DNA from 4 places in the Jeotgalibacillus marinus genome. Region 3 is predicted to be linked to each of the others. Evidence: riboswitches for the same ligand, from Rfam matches in the RefSeq annotation. Region 3 holds a riboswitch; each other region holds the start of a gene.
The links. A riboswitch is a leader RNA that binds a small molecule or an ion and turns the genes downstream of it on or off. The one in region 3 is predicted to bind S-adenosylmethionine.
Positions count from the first base shown of each region.

Region 1: it holds a riboswitch for S-adenosylmethionine, as region 3 does, so the genes downstream of both, AB1471_RS03055 (methionine ABC transporter ATP-binding protein) here and AB1471_RS12615 (methionine biosynthesis PLP-dependent protein) in region 3, are expected to answer to the same signal.
Region 2: it holds a riboswitch for S-adenosylmethionine, as region 3 does, so the genes downstream of both, AB1471_RS09080 (methionine ABC transporter ATP-binding protein) here and AB1471_RS12615 (methionine biosynthesis PLP-dependent protein) in region 3, are expected to answer to the same signal.
Region 4: it holds a riboswitch for S-adenosylmethionine, as region 3 does, so the genes downstream of both, metE (5-methyltetrahydropteroyltriglutamate--homocysteine S-methyltransferase) here and AB1471_RS12615 (methionine biosynthesis PLP-dependent protein) in region 3, are expected to answer to the same signal.

Region 1 is NZ_JBFMIA010000002.1:3,281-8,249, forward strand. Features, by position in the region: gene AB1471_RS03040 (heavy metal translocating P-type ATPase) at 1-1,942, opposite strand, end outside; gene copZ (copper chaperone CopZ) at 2,025-2,234, opposite strand; gene AB1471_RS03050 (metal-sensitive transcriptional regulator) at 2,247-2,594, opposite strand; SAM riboswitch class I at 2,783-2,889, shown strand; gene AB1471_RS03055 (methionine ABC transporter ATP-binding protein) at 3,030-4,058, shown strand; gene AB1471_RS03060 (methionine ABC transporter permease) at 4,048-4,698, shown strand; gene AB1471_RS03065 (MetQ/NlpA family ABC transporter substrate-binding protein) at 4,717-4,969, shown strand, end outside.
Region 2 is NZ_JBFMIA010000006.1:91,106-96,074, reverse strand. Features, by position in the region: gene AB1471_RS09095 (hypothetical protein) at 1-97, opposite strand, end outside; gene AB1471_RS09090 (MetQ/NlpA family ABC transporter substrate-binding protein) at 310-1,155, opposite strand; gene AB1471_RS09085 (methionine ABC transporter permease) at 1,182-1,850, opposite strand; gene AB1471_RS09080 (methionine ABC transporter ATP-binding protein) at 1,843-2,868, opposite strand; SAM riboswitch class I at 3,084-3,190, opposite strand; gene AB1471_RS09075 (thioredoxin family protein) at 3,381-3,692, opposite strand; gene AB1471_RS09070 (toprim domain-containing protein) at 3,701-4,054, opposite strand; gene gcvH (glycine cleavage system protein GcvH) at 4,261-4,644, opposite strand; gene AB1471_RS09060 (arsenate reductase family protein) at 4,730-4,969, opposite strand, start outside.
Region 3 is NZ_JBFMIA010000013.1:5,162-10,130, reverse strand. Features, by position in the region: gene AB1471_RS12625 (SDR family oxidoreductase) at 373-1,251, opposite strand; gene AB1471_RS12620 (helix-turn-helix transcriptional regulator) at 1,368-2,303, shown strand; SAM riboswitch class I at 2,542-2,646, shown strand; gene AB1471_RS12615 (methionine biosynthesis PLP-dependent protein) at 2,790-3,908, shown strand; gene metC (cystathionine beta-lyase) at 3,905-4,969, shown strand, end outside.
Region 4 is NZ_JBFMIA010000002.1:25,026-29,994, reverse strand. Features, by position in the region: gene AB1471_RS03145 (ROK family protein) at 218-1,123, shown strand; SAM riboswitch class I at 1,243-1,356, shown strand; cobalamin riboswitch at 1,432-1,637, shown strand; gene metE (5-methyltetrahydropteroyltriglutamate--homocysteine S-methyltransferase) at 1,794-4,097, shown strand; gene AB1471_RS03135 (acyl-CoA thioesterase) at 4,126-4,623, shown strand.

The DNA.
Region 1 (4,969 bases), on a different contig from region 3:
TAATCACATCTAACCCCATTGAACGCAGTTGAGTGATCGCTTCTTTTGACGTTTCTTTAATGGTATCTGCAACAGCTACCATTCCGGCTAACTCACCATCAATTGCTACGAGCATCGCTGTTTTCCCAGCCTGCTCAAAAGTCATCATCGCATCTTCCACATCATTGCTGTCAATACCTGATTGCTTCAACAAGTTACGCGTGCCAATTAACACATCTTTTTCATTCACAGTAGCGCGTATGCCAAACCCTGTGACTGATTCAAAGAAAGATGGAGATCCAACTTTAAGATCTTTAGCCTGAATTCCTTTAACAATCGCTTCAGCTAAAGGATGTTCTGAGCCTTTCTCGGCTGAACCAACAAGATAGAGTAGGTCTTCTTCAGACCATTCTCCCACCGCTAACACATCTGTTAATACTGGTTCACCTTTCGTTACGGTCCCTGTTTTATCAAGGACGATCGTATCAATTGTGTGTGTCATTTCTAGGTGTTCTCCACCTTTAAATAAAATGCCGAATTCAGCTGCACGACCAGATCCGGCCATGATTGATGTTGGTGTTGCAAGACCGAGCGCACAAGGACAAGCAATAACAAGAACGGCAATCGTTGCTTCTAGTGCAGGTGCGATTTCACCTGGTGAGACAACCGTAAGCCAAACAATAAACGTAAGCAACGCAATGCCCACAACAATCGGGACGAAAACACCAGAGATTTTATCTGCTTGACGCTGAATTGGCGCTTTAGAACCTTGAGCTTGTTCTACAACTTTGATAATTTGTGAGAGCGCCGTCTCCTTACCAACTTTTGTAGCGGTTATTTTCAAAAATCCTTGCTTGTTCATTGTCGATCCAATGACAGCGTCTCCTTGTTTTTTATCCACAGGGACACTTTCACCAGTAATCATCGATTCATCAATGGCTGAACTTCCTTCTAAAATCGTTCCATCTGCAGGGATTTTTTCACCTGGTTTCACGATCATGATGTCTCCAACACGCACGTCCTCTAAAGGAACCTCTTGCTCTTTATCATCACGGATGATGAAGGCCGTTTTGGCTTGAAGACCCATTAGTTTTTTGATTGCTTCAGATGATCTGCCTTTTGCTTTTACTTCAAACAGTTTTCCTAAAACGATAAGCGTTATAAGTACCGCACTCGTTTCAAAATAGTAACCCATTTGGTGACCTTGCATTCCGATTGATTGGAAAGCTAAATACACACTGTAAAAATATGCAGCAGATGTACCTAGTGCAACAAGTACGTCCATGTTCGCACTACCATGTCGAAGGGCTTTATAACCACCGACATAAAACGACTTCCCAACGACAAATTGAACGGGTGTGGCGAGTGCCATTTGAAACCATGGATTCATCAAGATATCCGGAACATATAGCCACGAAGTAAAACTGAAATGACCAAACATCGTCCAAAGCAACGGCAGTGCGAAAATCAATGAAAAGATAAACTTGCGTTGCTGCTTTTGGATTTCAACTTGACGATGGTCTACTTGCTCTTGTTGATCATCTTTTCGCTTTGCATCATAACCAAGTTTTTGAACTTGTGCGATTATATCTTCAACCGCCAAACTACTTTCGTTAAATTCTACGGTTGCTTGCTCTAAAGCTAAATTTACATTCGCCGTTTTCACGCCTTCCAAACGGTTAAGTCCTTTTTCAACACGCGTGGCACACGTGGCACAGGTCATACCTATAATATCGAATTCAGCCTTAGATGTCACAACACCGTACCCTAGGTCTTCAACTTTTTGTTCAATTTCTTTTAGCGTCAATGCTGTAGAATCATAAGATATACTTGCTTGTTCAAGTGCAGGGTTAATCGAAGCATGATCAACGCCTTCAAGCTTTTGAAGACTTTTTTCTATACGTGTGGAACAAGCCGTACATGTCATGCCAGAGATTTGTATTTCTCTTTTCAATTGTGTCATATTAGCCACCCCCATACCCCATAAGGGTATATTTCTTTGGTAAAAAAAGTGCGCTGCCTTCGCTGCACACTTTTACTATTTATTACTTGATTGTGTAACCTTGCTCTTCAATTATTTCGCGAATTTCACTTACTGTAACGGACGCTGGTTGGAAATCAACGTCAACTGTACCTTGTTCAAGATGAACGCGTACTTCGTTTACTCCAGCAAGATCGCGTACATTGGTATCAACTGCGTTTACACAATGTTGGCATGACATACCTTCTACATTTAGCGTTACCGATTCTACCATGATTCATTCCCCCTATTTTTTCGTCAATCGTTTCATCGTTGAAAGTAATTCGTCAACCACCTCAAGGTCACCCTCTTGGATGCGGTCTACGATACAACTCTTCATATGACCCTCTAGCAAAAGATTTGAAACGCTGTTGAGCGCTGATTGAGATGCAGCAATTTGAGTAATGACATCATCGCAGTAGGTATCTTTGTCAATCAACTTTTTGATCCCACGAATTTGCCCTTCTATACGATTTAATCGCGTTGTTAAGTTTTTCTTCATTGCATCTGAATGATGACTCTTGCGCTCATGATTTGTTGCACAATGACCACCATCCACCTTCAGCATGTTTTCCTTTCCCTCAAGATCCGCCATGCCTATCACTCCTAGTAACTTCTTTCCTGCAATAAGAATAACATACCCCCTCTAGGTATGTAAAGCCCTTTGTTTCGCTTTGTCATGATAAAGCACTCTTCCCCAAGATGAATAATATTTTAAAAATTGTTTGACAAGTTAAAAAACGCGTAGTAAAGTTAGGAACAACATTTGAATAGAACAATATCTTCTTATCCAGAGAGGTGGAGGGACTGGCCCTACGATACCTCGGCAGCGGACTTGCGATTGCAAGCACCGTGCCAACTCCAGCAGACATTCGTCTGAGAGATGAGAAGAGGTGTTTACGCGAGTAGCCTCTTCTTGTTTTTGCGAGAAGAGGCTTTTTTGTATCATATTTTCACTAAAGAGTCCTCTTCTCATAATTAAACCAACTAATACTATTTGTTTAGTTATATTTTCTGAGGGGGTATAAAAGTGATTCAATTTGAATCAGTTACAAAAACGTATGGCAGTGGTGAAGACGCTGTTCATGCGTTGAGCGGCATTGATTTAACAGTTGAGACAGGTGAAATTTTCGGTGTCATTGGATTCAGCGGAGCGGGGAAAAGTTCACTCATTCGTTGCGTTAACCTATTAGAGCGTCCCACCGAAGGAAGAATTCTTATTCATCAAAAAGATCTTACGACGCTATCCAAAAAACAAATTAGAGAAACGAGAAAAGATATCGGAATGATTTTTCAACATTTCAATCTCTTAAATTCAAAAACGGTGTTCCATAATGTCGCTATGCCTCTTCTTCTTTCAAATTTAAAAAGAAGTGTTGTGACTAAAAGAGTTACAGACCTTCTTGCATTTGTAGGGTTGGAGGATAAGGCTGAACAATACCCCGACCAGCTTTCTGGGGGGCAGAAGCAGCGCGTTGGCATTGCTCGTGCATTGGCAACCAACCCCTCCGTTCTGCTCTGTGATGAAGCAACGTCAGCGCTTGATCCTGAAACGACGCAATCGATATTGGAACTGCTGCGGCGGATTAACCAGGAATACAACATTACGATTTTAATTATCACGCATGAAATGACCGTGATAAGAGAGATTTGCGATAAGGTTGCCGTGCTTGAAAATGGTGTGGTGCAAGAACAAGGAAGCGTGTTTGATGTATTTACGAACCCACAGCATGCGACATCAAAGAAATTTGTCAAATCAATCATGAACGACCAACTTCCTGAAAGTATACTTAACGAAATTAAAGAGAAAGAGCATCACCAAATTTATCGTATTCAATATACAGGATCCTCTACTGGTCAACCGCTTTTATCAAGAATTTCTCGTGAATTTGATCTTGATTTAAATGTGTTGTACGGCAATATTACAGAACTACAAGGAATTCCGTATGGTAACTTGATCGTTGAATTTATTGGTGATCGTGCGCAAATTCAACAAGCGTTGTTGTCGATTCAACAGCAAAACATAGCGGTAAAGGATGTGATCAACCATGCTAGTTAGTACTGACCAGATCACTGAAGCATTGTGGGAAACGATTTCGATGGTCGGATTCTCACTATTATTTTCTACCCTCATCGGTTTTCCGCTAGGTATCTTGCTTGTTGTTACACGAAAAGGACATTTACTCGAAAACGCACCTTTTTTCAATGTTCTAAATGGCATTATAAATGTTTTTCGTTCCGTTCCATTCATTATCTTAATGGTCGCCATCATTCCAGTGACTCGCTTTATTGTTGGAACATCTATTGGAACTGCAGCAGCGATTGTCCCTCTCGTCTTCTATGCTGGTCCTTACATTGCAAGACTTATCGAGAACTCTCTGTTAGAAGTTGATAAAGGAGTGGTCGAGGCAGCTGAAGCGATGGGCGCTACACCAGGTCAAATTATTTTTCGATTTTTAGTTCCTGAAGCATTAAGCTCTCTTGTTTTAGCGTTGACCATCGCAACGGTTGGATTGATTGGTGCCTCTGCAATGGCTGGTGCTGTTGGGGGCGGAGGGCTCGGTGATTTAGCTATCACATATGGATATCAACGTTTTGATACAACAACCATGTATATCACAGTTGGGATCTTAATCATCATGGTTCAAGGATTACAATCAACAGGTAATTTACTATCTAAAAAAATTCGAAGAAGCTAATTACAGGAGGAATTTGACATGAAAAAAACAATACTGACTCTTATTTCACTCTTATCAATCGAGTTATCAGCGTGCGGAGACGATGAAAGCGGACCAATTAAAATAGGCGTCAGTGGTTCGGATACACGCATTTGGGAGTTTGTTGCGGAAAAAGCAGCAGAAGAAGATATTGAAATTGAAATCGTAACATTTTCAGACTATGTACAACCAAATATTGCTCTTGATGAGGGTGAATTAGATTTAAATGCTTTTCAAACCATCTCTTATTTTG
Region 2 (4,969 bases), on a different contig from region 3:
CAACCTTTATCGCTGCATGAGCATAACAACACCAGCTTGAATAGCTACTACATGAATTTGAGTTAGTATCTTTTAATGTAAAAACATCCTTCATCATGAATGCTGCTCCAAAAGTGTCCCTTTTTAATGTTATGACTAAAGTATACGAAGGATTCAGTATATCCTTTCTTTTTTGAATTTGCTTGTGTAGTTGTGAGCATCACTTCGCGTATGTTAGAATTCCCGTCTCCTTATCTACATCCATGCGCTCGTACATCGGGCTGCATCAATAATAAAACTCCTGTCAAATGACAGGAGTTTTCATGACAATTATTCAGCATCACCAGGGATGACGTTTCCATTCCATTCTTCTAAAATATAGTCTTGAATTTCTTCGGACATTAATACTTCAACAAGCTTTTGAACCGCTTCGTTATCTTCGTCACCACTGTTTACTGCAATGATGTTAACGTAAGGAGATTCAGAACCTTCAATTGCAATTGAATCTTCAAGTGGATTCAGTCCTGCATCAATTGCATAGTTAGAATTGATTAGAATTGCGTCACCTTCATCATTTTCGTAGAATTGAACGAGTAGTGATGCCTCAACATCGAATGAAAAATCAAGGTTTTTAGGATTATCTTGAATATCTCCAACTTCAGCAACCATTTTATCTACTTCAGGATCAAGTGTAATGAGACCTTCTTCTTCAAGCAGCGATAAAATACGAGGATGATCAGTTACAGAATTACTCATAATAATTTCCGCTCCGTCTGGAAGCTCATCAAGTGAATCATATTTTTGAGAATAAACAGCGATTGGCTCAACATGAATGCCACCTGCATTAACAAAGTCATAGCCAAGTTCTGCAATTTGCTGCTCGAAATAAGGGAGACTTTGAAAATAGTTTGCGTCAATTTCCCCTGCTTCAAGATCCTGATTAGGAAGAATGTAATCTTGGTACGTTTCAATCACAAGGTCTACCCCTTGTTCTTTAAGTAAAGGCTGTGCTTCCTCTAAAATTTTCGCGTGAGGAACATTTGATGCACCAACAATAAGTTCAACTTGTCCGCCTTCTTCTGTTCCTTCATTATCACCTGTTGAATCGTCTGCTCCACATGCTGCTAGAGCGAAAATACTTGTTGCTGCTAAAGCTCCTGTTAACCATTTCTTCATTCGTAATCTCTCCCTTTTCTAAAAATTTATCTTTTATCCAATCGATTGGTGAAGAAATCACCGATAAATTGGATAACAAACACAATAATCACTATGATGATCGTAGCTGCGAGCGTTACATCGTCACGACTACGTTGAAACCCTTCTAAAAATGCCAGATTTCCAAGTCCACCTGCTCCAATCACACCTGCCATTGCTGTGTAACCTACTAATGCAATCGTAGTAACCGTAATACCGGAAATAAGTGCTGGCAATGATTCTGGAATAAATACTTTTATGATAATCGTGCTCACTTTTGCTCCCATTGATCGAGCGGCTTCAATAACCCCTTTATCAATCTCACGAAGGGCAATTTCAACCATTCGTGCATAAAATGGTGCTGCACCTATGATCAGTGCAGGAAGCGCAGCGTCTGCTCCCCGAACCGTCCCAATTAATGTCCGTGTAAATGGGATCAATAGAATAATTAAGACAATAAACGGAATCGAGCGAAACACGTTCACAATAACACTAGTTATGCCATAGACAACCTTATTTTCCCGAATATTATCTTTCGATGTTAAGAAAAGTAATAAACCTAATAAAAGTCCAATTACAAACGTAAATGCAGTGGCTATGAGTGTCATATAAATCGTTTCATATGATGCTTCCCACATTTTCACCCAATCAACGTTTGGAAAAACTCGTTCAATCATGTGTGATCACCTCCACCCCAACTTTGGCTGATTCGAGGAAATCAACGGCTTTTGTAATCTCTTCCTGAACACCATGAACATGGATGAAGAGTGATCCATACGCTCCATTTTGCGTCTGTGAAATCTTCCCTTGCAAAATATTCACGTTAATATCAAACGATCGAATTAAATTTGTGATTATCGGTTGCTCAGTTGCTTCACCGACAAACGTTAGTTTAATCACTTTACCATCCTCGTACTCATCTAACAGATGTTCGATCGTTTCACGCGTTTCTTCTGGCTCAGTAACTTGTTGAACGAATCGTTTTGTGATCTGCTCTTTAGGTTGTTTAAATACCTCGAGTACATCGCCAAGCTCGACTACTCGTCCATCTTCCATTACTGCAATCCGGTGACAAATCTTTCTGATGACATGCATTTCGTGTGTGATCAGAACGATCGTTAGCCCAAGACGTTTGTTGATATCCACAAGCAACTCTAAGATTGAATCAGTTGTTTGTGGGTCAAGTGCTGATGTCGCTTCATCGCACAGCAATACTTGTGGATCGTTAGCGAGTGCACGTGCAATACCAACACGCTGCTTTTGACCTCCGCTAAGTTGTGATGGATAAGATCCCCCTCGGCCATTAAGTCCAACGAGCTCAATCAATTCATCAACTTTTTTTTCCCGCTTTTTTTTATCCACTCCCGCAATTTCAAGTGGGAACGAGATATTTTCTCGAACAGTTCGCGACCATAAAAGATTAAAATGTTGAAAAATCATGCTTATTTTTTGGCGTGCTTTTCGAAGTTCTGCGCCTCTTATATTAGAAATGATTTTGCCATTAACATCAACTGTTCCTGAAGTTGGAGATTCCAATCCATTTAACATTCGAATGAGTGTACTTTTCCCAGCACCACTATATCCGATGACACCAAAAATTTCACCTTCTGTAATTTGCAAGTTTACATCATCAACGGCAGTAAACTTTCCATCCTTTGTTTTAAATATCTTTTTGACATTGGAGATTGTAATCATTCCATCGCCTCTTTCTTGATTAAAATTGAGTAAGCTGCTGCATGATACTCGGAAATAACTCCAATACGTTTTTCACTTCTACTGATTAACCGATCCCCATGCAGATGCTAGCAAAAAATAGTTTTACCATACTATAAATCATTATGCCGTTTAACTACATTAAAAAAACGCCTTCTGCTATATGAGCAGAAAGGCGCGTAAAGTTAAGGTCCCTTCTCTCATCTTCCAGGTTTTATCCTGTGTGAATTGGCACCTTTCCAGTCAAAAGACTGCTGGTTGCCGGGTTTCATCGGGCACATCCCTCCACCGCTCTAAATAAGAGTTACGAATAATATTAAGTTAAATAACGCTTGATACGATTTACATAATCAATACGCTTTTATTATTACGAAAGTCATCGTATCACGGATATAAAATAAGTGTCAACAAAAAATGTTCGTATTTTTTTGTTTAATGAAAGAATGGACGAACGGTTTGCTACTAAAAAAAATGTAAAAAGCCACTCATATCCATCATGAGTGACTTTGCAATGTTTCGTATAAATTGGGGACAGATTCGAATTTATATGCTTTTTTCACTAGTTCACCGTTTTTCCAAATCAACAAGCAGGGAACGCTCTCAATTTGGTAGGTTTCTGCGAGTGATCCGACATAATTCAGATCCGCTTTTCCAATCTCATAACCTGTTACAGTTGTTGCTGTGATTTCGAGCATTCTGCTTGCTAGCTTGCATGTTCCACACATCGGAGTGTACAAATAAAGTGCTGTGTTTTCAGCATTGTCTAACTTGGCATTTAAAAGCTCGAGGGACCATTCATTGATCATTTATCGATTCATCCTTTTTCCAAATACTCAGTGTAAACATCGATATCTGCGGCTACTAATATCGATGCTAAGTGTTTTGAGGGTGCTGTTGCCACCTCGCGATAGGAACGGTCAATATAAAGATGTTCAGCATCTGGGAATTCTCGTTTAAATTGCTTGCGTAGTTTTTCTCCAGCCTCGTCTGCATCCACTAAAATATAGACGTCTCGGTTTGTTAGCTGTTCGATTAATTCATCCATTTTGTTAAAGCTGATTGTGCCATTTGTGCAAATAATATCAACTGGCTCTCGAATAATCGGTTGTACTTTTCGTTTATCGGACGTTCCTTCGACAATGATGACTATCTCGTCAACGTCATCCACTACAGATCACACCCTATCATCCATATTAATCCAAAACCTAACCTCGTTCGTTAGATTACAGTAGTATATGATGCTACCTTTATTTTCGCTTGTTTCTTTTAGAAAAGCAAATAACAAAAGCGAAATCGGTTCAATTCTGTCCAACCTCAACAAAAAACTGCCACCCGTATCTTAAACAGGTGACAGCCTCATTTCATATGTAATGCTTAGTCTTCGTTGATCATTTCGTCATATTTCTCAGCAGTCATCAGACTATCTAACTCATCAGTGTTGTTTAACTCAACGGTAACCATCCATGCTTTTTCGTAGGGAGATTCATTAACGAATTCAGGGCTATCACTTAGGTCTTCGTTGACTTCTACAACTTTTCCGCTTACTGGTGCATAAAGCTCAGATACCGTTTTAACGGATTCTACACTGCCAAATGGCTCGTCCGCTTTTAGCTCATCGCCTACTTCTGGAAGTTCAACGAATACGATGTCGCCCAGTTCAGATTGAGCAAATGCTGTGATACCGATGCGTACTTTATTGTCCTCTTCTTTTACCCATTCGTGTTCTTCAGAATAACGTAACTCTTTTGGTGAACCCATGTTTTCCCCTCCGTATTCAATCTATGTTCTACATTCTAATCTTGGCATATTCAAAGCGCGAACACAAGTAATGATTCAGAACAATCTATACCTTCCAATGCTGTTCAAATTCTGGTTCTTTAAAGCCAACCGTTACAGTCTTTCCGTCAGTCGTCAGTGGACGTTTAATTAACATGCCATCGGTAGCAAGAAGTTCAAGCTTTTCTTCATCCGACATAGCTGGTAAACGATCCTTTAAGCCTAAATCACGATATTTCATGCCACTTGTATTAAAGAATTTCTTGATATCCAATCCACTATTTTTATACATTTTTTCAAGCTCGTT
Region 3 (4,969 bases):
CATAATGATTGATTTTCGTTCGCTCATTTTGGCACGGGGTTTTTAATCATATACGACTAGAAGACGACCGATCATTGAACCAGGGTGGGTGCTAGAGGGTTGTTTTGTTACGTCGTTGTACATAAAGGGTATTAATATTAGTATTAAATACACATAGAATGATAATCTTACACCAGAACCATAAAAAAGCTATGCTCCACGGCAAGGAGGAAAGATAAACAAATAACTATCTATCTTCTACTTGCCTTTGTCACTGCTTCTTGTGTTATTTCGTCCTCGTCCTTCAATTCTCCAGGCTTACATCATAAAACAGAAAGTACATATCTAATTGTTCAGCGCTCGGAAAATCTTCTTCTTTTTTAGGTAGTTCATTCATGTTTCTACATTATTCTTATAGTATTTACCCCAGTGTGGTTGTGTGCCGTCAATATCTTTAAATCCATATACTTCAGAAAGTTCCCACGTACTATATACTCCACCTGTTTTTGAAGCTATTTTAGGATCTGAAGCAAGACATTTTATTGCTTCACCAATATAAGATGGGGTTTCAGAAGCAATAAAATGCGGATCATCTTTAGCTCCCTCTTTCCAATTTTCTTCTGTTACTCCAAAATATTCGAGCATTGCTTCTGATCTTAAAAACCCTGGGGTAACTGCAATTGCAGTTATATTAAAATCTTTTAAGTCCTGTGCCATTGCTTGAGCCATGTGTATATTCGATATTTTCGCAAGACTATAATAGAAGTTCCCACGAGGTTTATAATCTACACCATCAGTAATTTCAATAATGAGACCTTTCTTATTTTCTCTAAATAAAGGAATACTATAATGAGCAGTAACTATATGTGATTGGACAGCTTGTTTTTGAATTTGCAGCCCGTTATTTAAATCGTGAGTTCCTATTGGTTTCCCCCATTCAGTAAGAGGGTCCCCACCCCAAATATCATTTACTAAAATATCAAGTCGACCATGTTCCTTTTTTATTTTATCAAATAAACTTATTACATCTGATTCAACCGTATGATCTACTTTTACAGGTATTCCAGTTCCACCAGCTTTAGTTACTAATTCTGCTGTCTCTTCAATCGTTTCTTTACGCCCCATTGGTGACTGATTACTATTAGTCGTTCTTCCAGTAACATATACTGTTGCACCAGCTTCACCTAATTTAACTGAAATACCCCGACCAGCTCCACGAGTTCCGCCCGCAACTACAGCTATTTTCCCTTTTAAAGCAATTTCTCTGGACATATTAAGTCTCCTTCTTCTCTCTAGAATGTACTTTATTGATAAAGTAATAAAGTATGTATTATACTACCCCTAAAACATGACAACGATTGACGGTTAAAACAAGAAAGGTGAGAAATATGTCAAAAGCAAAACGTTTATTAGACATACTCATGTTTGTTAAGACGAAAAGAAAATTTACAGCTCAAGAATTAGCTGATGAATTTGAAATATCAGTACGAACCATTCATCGATATTTGTTAGATTTAAGTGATATGGGTCTACCGATTTATGCTGAACAGGGGAGACATGGTGGATATACCGTTTTAGAAAATAGGATGCTTCCTCCTATTTTATTTACAGAAGAAGAGGCTGTTTCGATCTTTTTTGCTTTTCAGTCTTTAAGCTACTATCGTTCGCTTCCTTTTGATACAGAAATTAGCGCTGTCGCACATAAATTATATAATTCGCTTTCAAACGATGCGAAAATAAAAGTAGATAAAATGCGTTCTTATATATCTTTTTGGAACCCAAAAAGAAGTATAGATACCCCTTATCTAAATGATTTGTTAGAAGCGTCTATGTTAAATAAAAATTTATCTATTCAGTATGACTCTAAATCTGGAATTACAACAAAATATATACGCCCAATTGGTATATATGCACATGATGGATTATGGTACCTTCCAGCTTATGATTACAATAAACAAAAAATATTACTATTTCGTGCAGATCGTGTTCTTTCTATACAATTAAAAGAAACAAATGAAGAGGAATTTATGAATTTAGAAGAATGGTTTGATTCGACTGAAGTAACAAATCCTATTCGTTTGTATGCTCTACTAACAAGAGAAGGGGTACGTCAATGTAAAAGTGTTCCTTGGCTAGAAGGCTGTGTAGAAACGAAGGAAGATGGAACTGGCTATATTGATTCACCCATAGAAGAAAACGAGATTTCTTTTATCACTCCACTATTTTATAGGCTAGGAACAGACGTACAGATAAAGGAGCCCAAGTATTTAATAGACAGAATGCGTCTACAAGCAAAAGAGATATTGAAAATGTATCCTGAATAAAAAAAGTATAGTTACCTCTTTATTCATTGATCGTTTCGAACGGATTCAGATGATGTGATCTCAAAAGTTATCGAGTAAAAGCGACGCCTCTTCTCATACCATCTCCCACATTGTGTAGCGGGAGGTGGTTTTTTTATTCGAAAAAATCCATCATTTTCACATGTTCTCTTGATTATTTTCCCAAGTTGTTGTAAAGTATAAAACAACAAATAATTCTGAATATAACAAAATAGCATACAACTTATCTAGAGAGGTTGAGGGACTGGCCCTTTGACACCTCAGCAACCAGCCGCATTTGGCACGGTGCTAATTCCAGCAGGTTATAAAAACTGAGTGATAAGGAGAACCACGAATGCCTATTCGGACCTTCTTCTTATGAGAAGGTCCTTTTTCGTTTTTTTTGAAAATACGTTTTTGTTTGCTAAATACTTTATTGAACGAAAGCGATCTTACAACGATTTTTTGATGATCGAGGAGGAAGTGCTGATGAGTTACCATCTAGAAACGCAATTTGCACAATTAGGGAATCGTAGTGAACAAACGACTGGGACAGTTAATCCGCCTGTTTATTTTTCGACGGCTTATCGCCATGATGGAATTGGTGAATCGACTGGTTATGATTATACACGGACGAAAAATCCGACTCGTGCTGTTTTAGAGGAGGGGATCGCGAAGCTTGAGCAAGGGGATGAAGGGTTTGCGACTAGTTCTGGGATGGCAGCGATTCAACTTGTGTTGTCTCTATTTAAACATGGAGATGTGCTCCTCGCATCAGATGATATTTATGGTGGAACGTATCGTTTACTCGAGCATTATGAAGAAGCATATGGCATTCAAACAAGGTATGTTGATACGAATGATATCGACCAACTAACTGAATCGATATGTGAGAATACACGAGCCATTTTTGTTGAAACACCGACAAACCCATTGATGCACATGTCAGATATCAAAGCGGTCGCGGGTCTTGCAAGGGATCACCACTTATTGACGATTGTAGATAATACATTTTTAACCCCTTACCTACAAAAGCCATTAACGTTGGGTGCAGACATCGTCATTCATAGTGCAACGAAATATATTGGGGGCCACAATGATGTGTTAGCTGGTTTGGTTGTAGCGAAAGGGACGGAGACATGTGAACGCCTATTGACCTTTCATAAAGGGGCAGGGGCTGTTTTAGGGCCGATTGATTGTTGGCTTTTAGTGAGGGGTCTCAAGACGTTATCACTTAGAATGGATCGTCATCAAGAAAATGCAAAACAGGTCACAGCGTTTTTAGCGGAACAGGCTGGCATTACAGATGTGTTGTATCCAGGAATTGGTGGCATGGTGTCATTTCGCTTAGAAAAGGAAGAGTGGATTGACCCATTTTTACGGTCATTACAGCTGATTACATTTGCTGAAAGTTTAGGTGGGATCGAGAGCTTTGTTACGTACCCAGCGACTCAAACACATGCGGACATTCCGGTAGATGAAAGGCATAAACGAGGAGTTTGTGATCGCTTATTGAGATTTTCGGTTGGCATTGAGCATATCGATGATCTTACACAAGATTTGGCACGAGCACTTGCCATCGTGCAAAAAAAGGAAACAGTGATATGACAAACCATGAGTTTGAAACGAAATTGCTACATCAGCCACAATTTCGGGATAAACAAACAGGAGCTGTAAACGTTCCGCTATATTATTCATCCACTTATCATCAAGAATCTATCGATGAATTTGGACAATTTGACTACAGTCGTTCAGGAAATCCAACAAGGCAGGCACTTGAAGAAGCAATTGCTGAGCTTGAAGGTGGATCACGAGGGTTTGCTTTTGCATCGGGAATGGCGGCCATTTCATCAGCGTTTATGCTGTTATCAGCTGGTGATCACGTGCTCGTCTCAAAAGACGTGTATGGCGGTGCATTTCGTGTGATCACAGAGGTGTTGACTCAATTCGGTATTGATCACACTTTTATTGATATGACCGATATGGATGAAACAGCGCGAAATGTTCGTCCGAACACCAAAGTAATCTATATAGAAACACCGTCAAATCCTTGCTTGAATATTACAGATATTGAAGGAGTTGCAAAGATTGCAAAAGCAAATGGGTGCTTAACGTTTGTGGATAATACGTTCATGACTCCCTTACTTCAAAAACCGCTTGATTTAGGGGCAGACCTTGTATTGCATAGTGCAACTAAGTTTTTGTCCGGTCATAGTGATGTGGTGGCAGGTCTCGCGGTAGCAAAAGATGAAGCTCTTGGTAAACGGATGGCATTCATTCAAAATTCATGCGGAACGATTTTAGGTGTGCAAGATTGTTGGTTACTTCTTAGAGGAATGAAAACGTTGAGTGTCCGATTAAAGCAGTCATCTGAATCAGCAAGGGAAATAGCTCAGTACCTCCATCATCATCCAGCAATTGAAGAAGTGTATTATCCAGGTTTTTCGTTCCATGCAGGATACCCGATCCATAAGCGTCAAGCAACAGGAGCGGGCGCAGTCGTATCATTCCGCTTGGCATCAAAGAATTGTGCAAGAATTTTTGTGAATCGCATGAAAATACCTGTATTTGCCGTCAGCCTCGGTGCAGTTGAATCTATTTTATCTTATCCTGCTACCATGTCTCATGCGGCAATGCCAGTGGTTGAACGAGAAAAAAGAGGCATTACT
Region 4 (4,969 bases), on a different contig from region 3:
AGTACTTAAAACTTGTCCCTGTTTAATGTTGATTCTTGCAATACATAATCATGCTGAGTCTATGGGTGGGGGCCCTTTTTCTATGTTAGACACCACCACCAAGTTACGATATCATTTAATTGTTAGAACATTTAAATAGAATAAAGTTTTCCGATACCAAAACGATGAGTTTATATAAACTAACATTGGTATTTCAAGAACGAAAGGGTGAACTAGCATGTATATAGCAGGTATAGATCTTGGAGGAACTAGAGTACGTGTAGGTGTAATAGATGATGATGCGACAGTACTACACTGGGAAGAAAGAGATTCAGAGGTTGGACATGGGCCGGCTCATACTCTTTCGATCATATTCGCGATGTTAGAACGAGCAATGGAGAAGTACCCGTTCCAGCGAATTGGATTATGTGCTCCTGGACCGTTGGATCACCAGCAAGGTCTGTTGTTAGATCCGCCTAATCTTCCTAATTGGGGACATTTTCATATTACAAAGGCGCTACAAGAGCATGTTAATCTTCCAGTGTTCCTTGTGAACGATGCAAATGCATCGGCTCTTTCAGAGGCAATGAATGGGGCGGGAAAAGGGTACGAAAGTGTCTGGTTTACAACAGTTAGTACAGGAGTTGGAAGTGGTTATGTTCACCAAGGCGCTCTCATTCAAGGAGATAAAGGATGTGCTGGTGAGATTGGAAACATGATCATCGTGCCAGACGGTAGGATTCACGCGAATATGAATCCAGGTGCTTTGGAGGCCTATGCTAGTGGCACAGCCTTATCACGTGAGAGTCGAAGGCAATTCGGATGGGAAAACGGAGCACAAGAAGCGATTCAGCGGGCCATCGCAGGTGAAAAAGAAGCTGTTCAGCTAGTTGACGAAACCCTTACTTACATCGCGATCGCATTGGCGAATGTTGCGCACACGATCAATCCAGCGATTTTCGTTATGGGTGGAGGCGTGATGACTGAACACGAATACCTATTACCTATCTTGGTTGAAAAAACGAACGAGCGCGTCTACGATAGTTTAAAACATTCATTTCATTTCTCTCACGCTACACACGGTAATGAAGCGGGCGTTCTAGGTGCGGCGTTTTATGCAAAGAGTGAGGTCTACGTGGGCTAGAATTCTTTTAGCTTGGAGACGGTTTTAACCTTTAAGAACATACACGTTATTACCAAAACAAAAAATGTTGACAGTCTATTTTGTCAATGATATTATTCTGTTAATTCAATATTTTGAAACTCTTATTTAGAGAGGCAGAGGGACTGGCCCTATGAAGCCCGGCAACCTTCCAGCACTAAGTGTTGAAAAGGTGCCAATTCCAGCAAAGCAAAAAATGCTTTGAGAAATAAGAGGGGTGCGTAAATGAGCCTCTCTATCTACAAAATAGAGTGGTTTTTTTGTTTTCTATCGCACTCATTACCAATTAAATATCGTGAATGACTTCAGGTGTTGTCTTAGCTATCCAAAGCTAATTCAACTTAAAAGGGAAGTTCGGTGAGAATCCGACGCGGTCCCGCCACTGTATATGGGAGCAACCTGCACAAAGGTCACTGTCTCTTTCGTGAAAAGAGATGGGAAGGCGCAGGAAGTGAAGAACATAAGCCAGGAAACCTGCCTGTTGGAAAGACACTAGACTACGAGGATAGGGAGGTGTTATGAACGCGTTGGGACAAGACTGTCTTCACAACCTTTATTTGACCATGCGCCCATAACAATCTCTCTGAAAATGGAGAGATTTTTTTATTGGGTTCGTTTTGTATGTAATGAAAAAATGAATGGAGGAATAAAAATGACGAAAGTACTAAGTTCAACGATCGGTTATCCAAGAATCGGAGTAAAAAGAGAATGGAAAAAAGCCCTTGAGCAATTTTGGGCAGGAAAAATCACTAAATCGTCATTGTCGACAGAAATGGAGCATCTCCGCTTACACGATCTTCAGAAACAAAAAGAGATGGGAATTGACCTCATTCCAGTGGGAGATTTTAGTTTTTACGACCATGTTCTTGACACGGCAGTCATGTTTGGATTCGTACCAAAGCGTTTCCAGCATAAAGGTGGAGAAGTGCCAATCGAAACGTACTTTGACATCGCACGAGGTAACAAAGAATCGGTCGCTTCTGAAATGACGAAATGGTTTAACACAAATTATCATTACATTGTCCCAGAGCTTGAATCTAGCGAGCCAACGCTTACAGAAAATCGTCTGCTTCATTCCTTTCTTGAAGCAAAAGATAAAGTTGGAATCGTAGGGAAGCCAGTTATTCTCGGCCCAATTACTTTTTTAAAACTATCCAAAGGATACGATAAAAAGGATTTTCATAAACTACTTCAAAAACTTATTCCGCTGTACATAAACGTTTTTAAAGAGTTGGAGAACGCTGGAGCTGAATGGATACAAATTGATGAGCCAATCTTAACAACATCTATCTCAGAGGAAGAAATCAACTTATTTAAAGAAACGTATAAGAGTATACAAAAGGGAGTTCCGAGTATAAAAATTCTCCTTCAAACGTACTTTGAAGCGGTCGAACATTACACGGAGATCATTTCTCTTCCTGTTGCCGGGATCGGACTTGACTTTGTTCATGATCAAGGTGCCAATCTGGAATCTCTAAAAAAGTATGGCTTTCCTGAAGACAAATTCTTGGCTGCGGGGATCATCAATGGTCGTAACATTTGGAGGTCAGACCTGGATGGTAAACTCACACAGCTTGAGAGGATTTTATCCGTTGTTGAAAAAGACCGACTAATCGTACAACCATCCTGTAGCTTACTGCATGTCCCTGTAACCGTTACAACGGAGAAGGAGATTGATGCCGCAGTAAAAAACGCCCTCGCCTTTGCGGATGAAAAGCTTGAAGAGGCGATTGTTCTAGCAGAAGGTTTGAATAACGGAAAAAAAGCGATCGAAGCAAAAATCAAAGAGAGTGCCCGAGGAATAGAAATCCTTTGGCAGTCACCAGGTAGAAATCAAAAGAAAGTCCAAGAAGAGCTCAAAAGATGGGACGAAGTGGAGCCGAAACGAAAGACACACTACTCCATCCGCCAGCAAATACAACAAGATGTCTTTAAGCTTCCGCTGCTACCAACAACAACGATTGGCAGCCTCCCCCAAACCAAATTAATCCGGCAAGCACGGCTTAAATGGCGAAGAGGAGAATGGTCTAACGGGCAGTATGAAAAATTTATTGAAGAAAACATCTCCTACTGGATCGAGCATCAGGAGGGAATCGGCCTCGATGTACTCGTACATGGTGAATTTGAACGCAATGATATGGTCGAATATTTCGGAGAAAAGCTGGACGGGTTTGCCTTTACCAAGTACGGTTGGGTACAATCATACGGTTCTCGATGTGTGAAGCCACCTATTATTTATGGAGATATTTCATTAAAAGGATCAATGACGGTAAAGGAAATCTCATACGCTCAATCTCTCACAAAAAAACCGGTGAAAGGGATGTTGACAGGCCCTATTACAATTTTGAATTGGTCATTTGTCCGAGATGATATAAGCCGATTTGAAGTCACCAAACAAATTGCTCTGGCATTGAAAAAAGAAATTAAATTCCTTGAGGAAAATCGTATTCATATGATACAGGTTGATGAGCCAGCTTTACGAGAAGGCCTTCCACTGAAAGTCGAAAAGCAAAAGGAATATTTGAAGGAGGCAGTTCACGCCTTTAAGCTCGCCACATCCTCTGTACAGGATAACACTCAAATCCATACACATATGTGCTATTCTGATTTCGAGAAAATCATGGATACCATCGATCAATTGGATGCTGACGTCATCTCGATTGAAGCTGCCCGAAGCCATGGAGAGTTGATTTCTGCTTTCGAAGAAAAGGCATATGAAAAAGGAATCGGGTTAGGCGTATACGACATTCATAGTCCGCGAGTACCGGGAGTGGAAGAAATTAAAACCAACATCCAACGAGCATTACACGTACTTCAACCAAAAATTTTCTGGATTAATCCAGACTGCGGATTGAAAACAAGAGGAATCGAAGAAACAACCAACGCCCTTAAAAACATGGTCGAAGCAGCCCGACAAATTCGAAAGGAAACACCAAGCGAGGCACTAGTTAAGTAGTAGAAACGGATAGAAAGGGGGTTCCATATTGAACAGGCAAAGCGCTTCAGTCAATCAATCACACACGTTACAAACAAGGCTGGTCATACCGCCAGATACGAATCATATAGAGACGATTTTTGGCGGACAGGTATTATCATATATTGATGAAATAGCTGCTATTTCTGCCATGAGGCATTGCAACAAAGTTGTTGTAACAGCGTCTATCGATTCGGTTAATTTTGTCGGCGCAGCTAAAGTAGGAGATATCTTGATTTTAGAGGCTTTTGTTTCATCTACGGGAAAAACATCGATGGAAGTATATGTGAAAGTCTACTCTGAAAATTTATTAGAAAAAGTGAAAAAAGTAACCACCACCTCATTTTTAACAATGGTTGCTGTTGATGATAAAGGAACACCTACAGAAGTTCCTTTGGTGGTACCAGAAACGGAAGAGCAAAAGTGGCTTTTTCAAACTTCCCAGCAACGAAGAGAGCAACGAAAAAGGACAGTCAATCAGGATGCTCCGTTAGTCAAACATAAGTAAGTAGTACCGCTCGTAAGGATAACACCTGTAAGAGATGAGTGACATGGTACCAGCCTTCGTCAATCGACCGCAATTTGGTTGGAAAAATGGAGCAAAAGACGTGGTTCAGCTGTTATCTCCATATATAGACGGAATAAACAGGGGAAGGAAGAACCAATCCAGTTTAAGAGGATCACTCCGACAAGATCGGTGTGATCCTCTTTGATGTGCAAATATATTAACAAGTTCTTTTTTGTAGGTGTAGAAAAAAAGACAACATTTTGCAAACTGGTAATGCAGTAAAGAGATATTCCAAGAATACATAGACATACAGTAGAAGAAACATGTCAGAAAGGAAGTATTATAA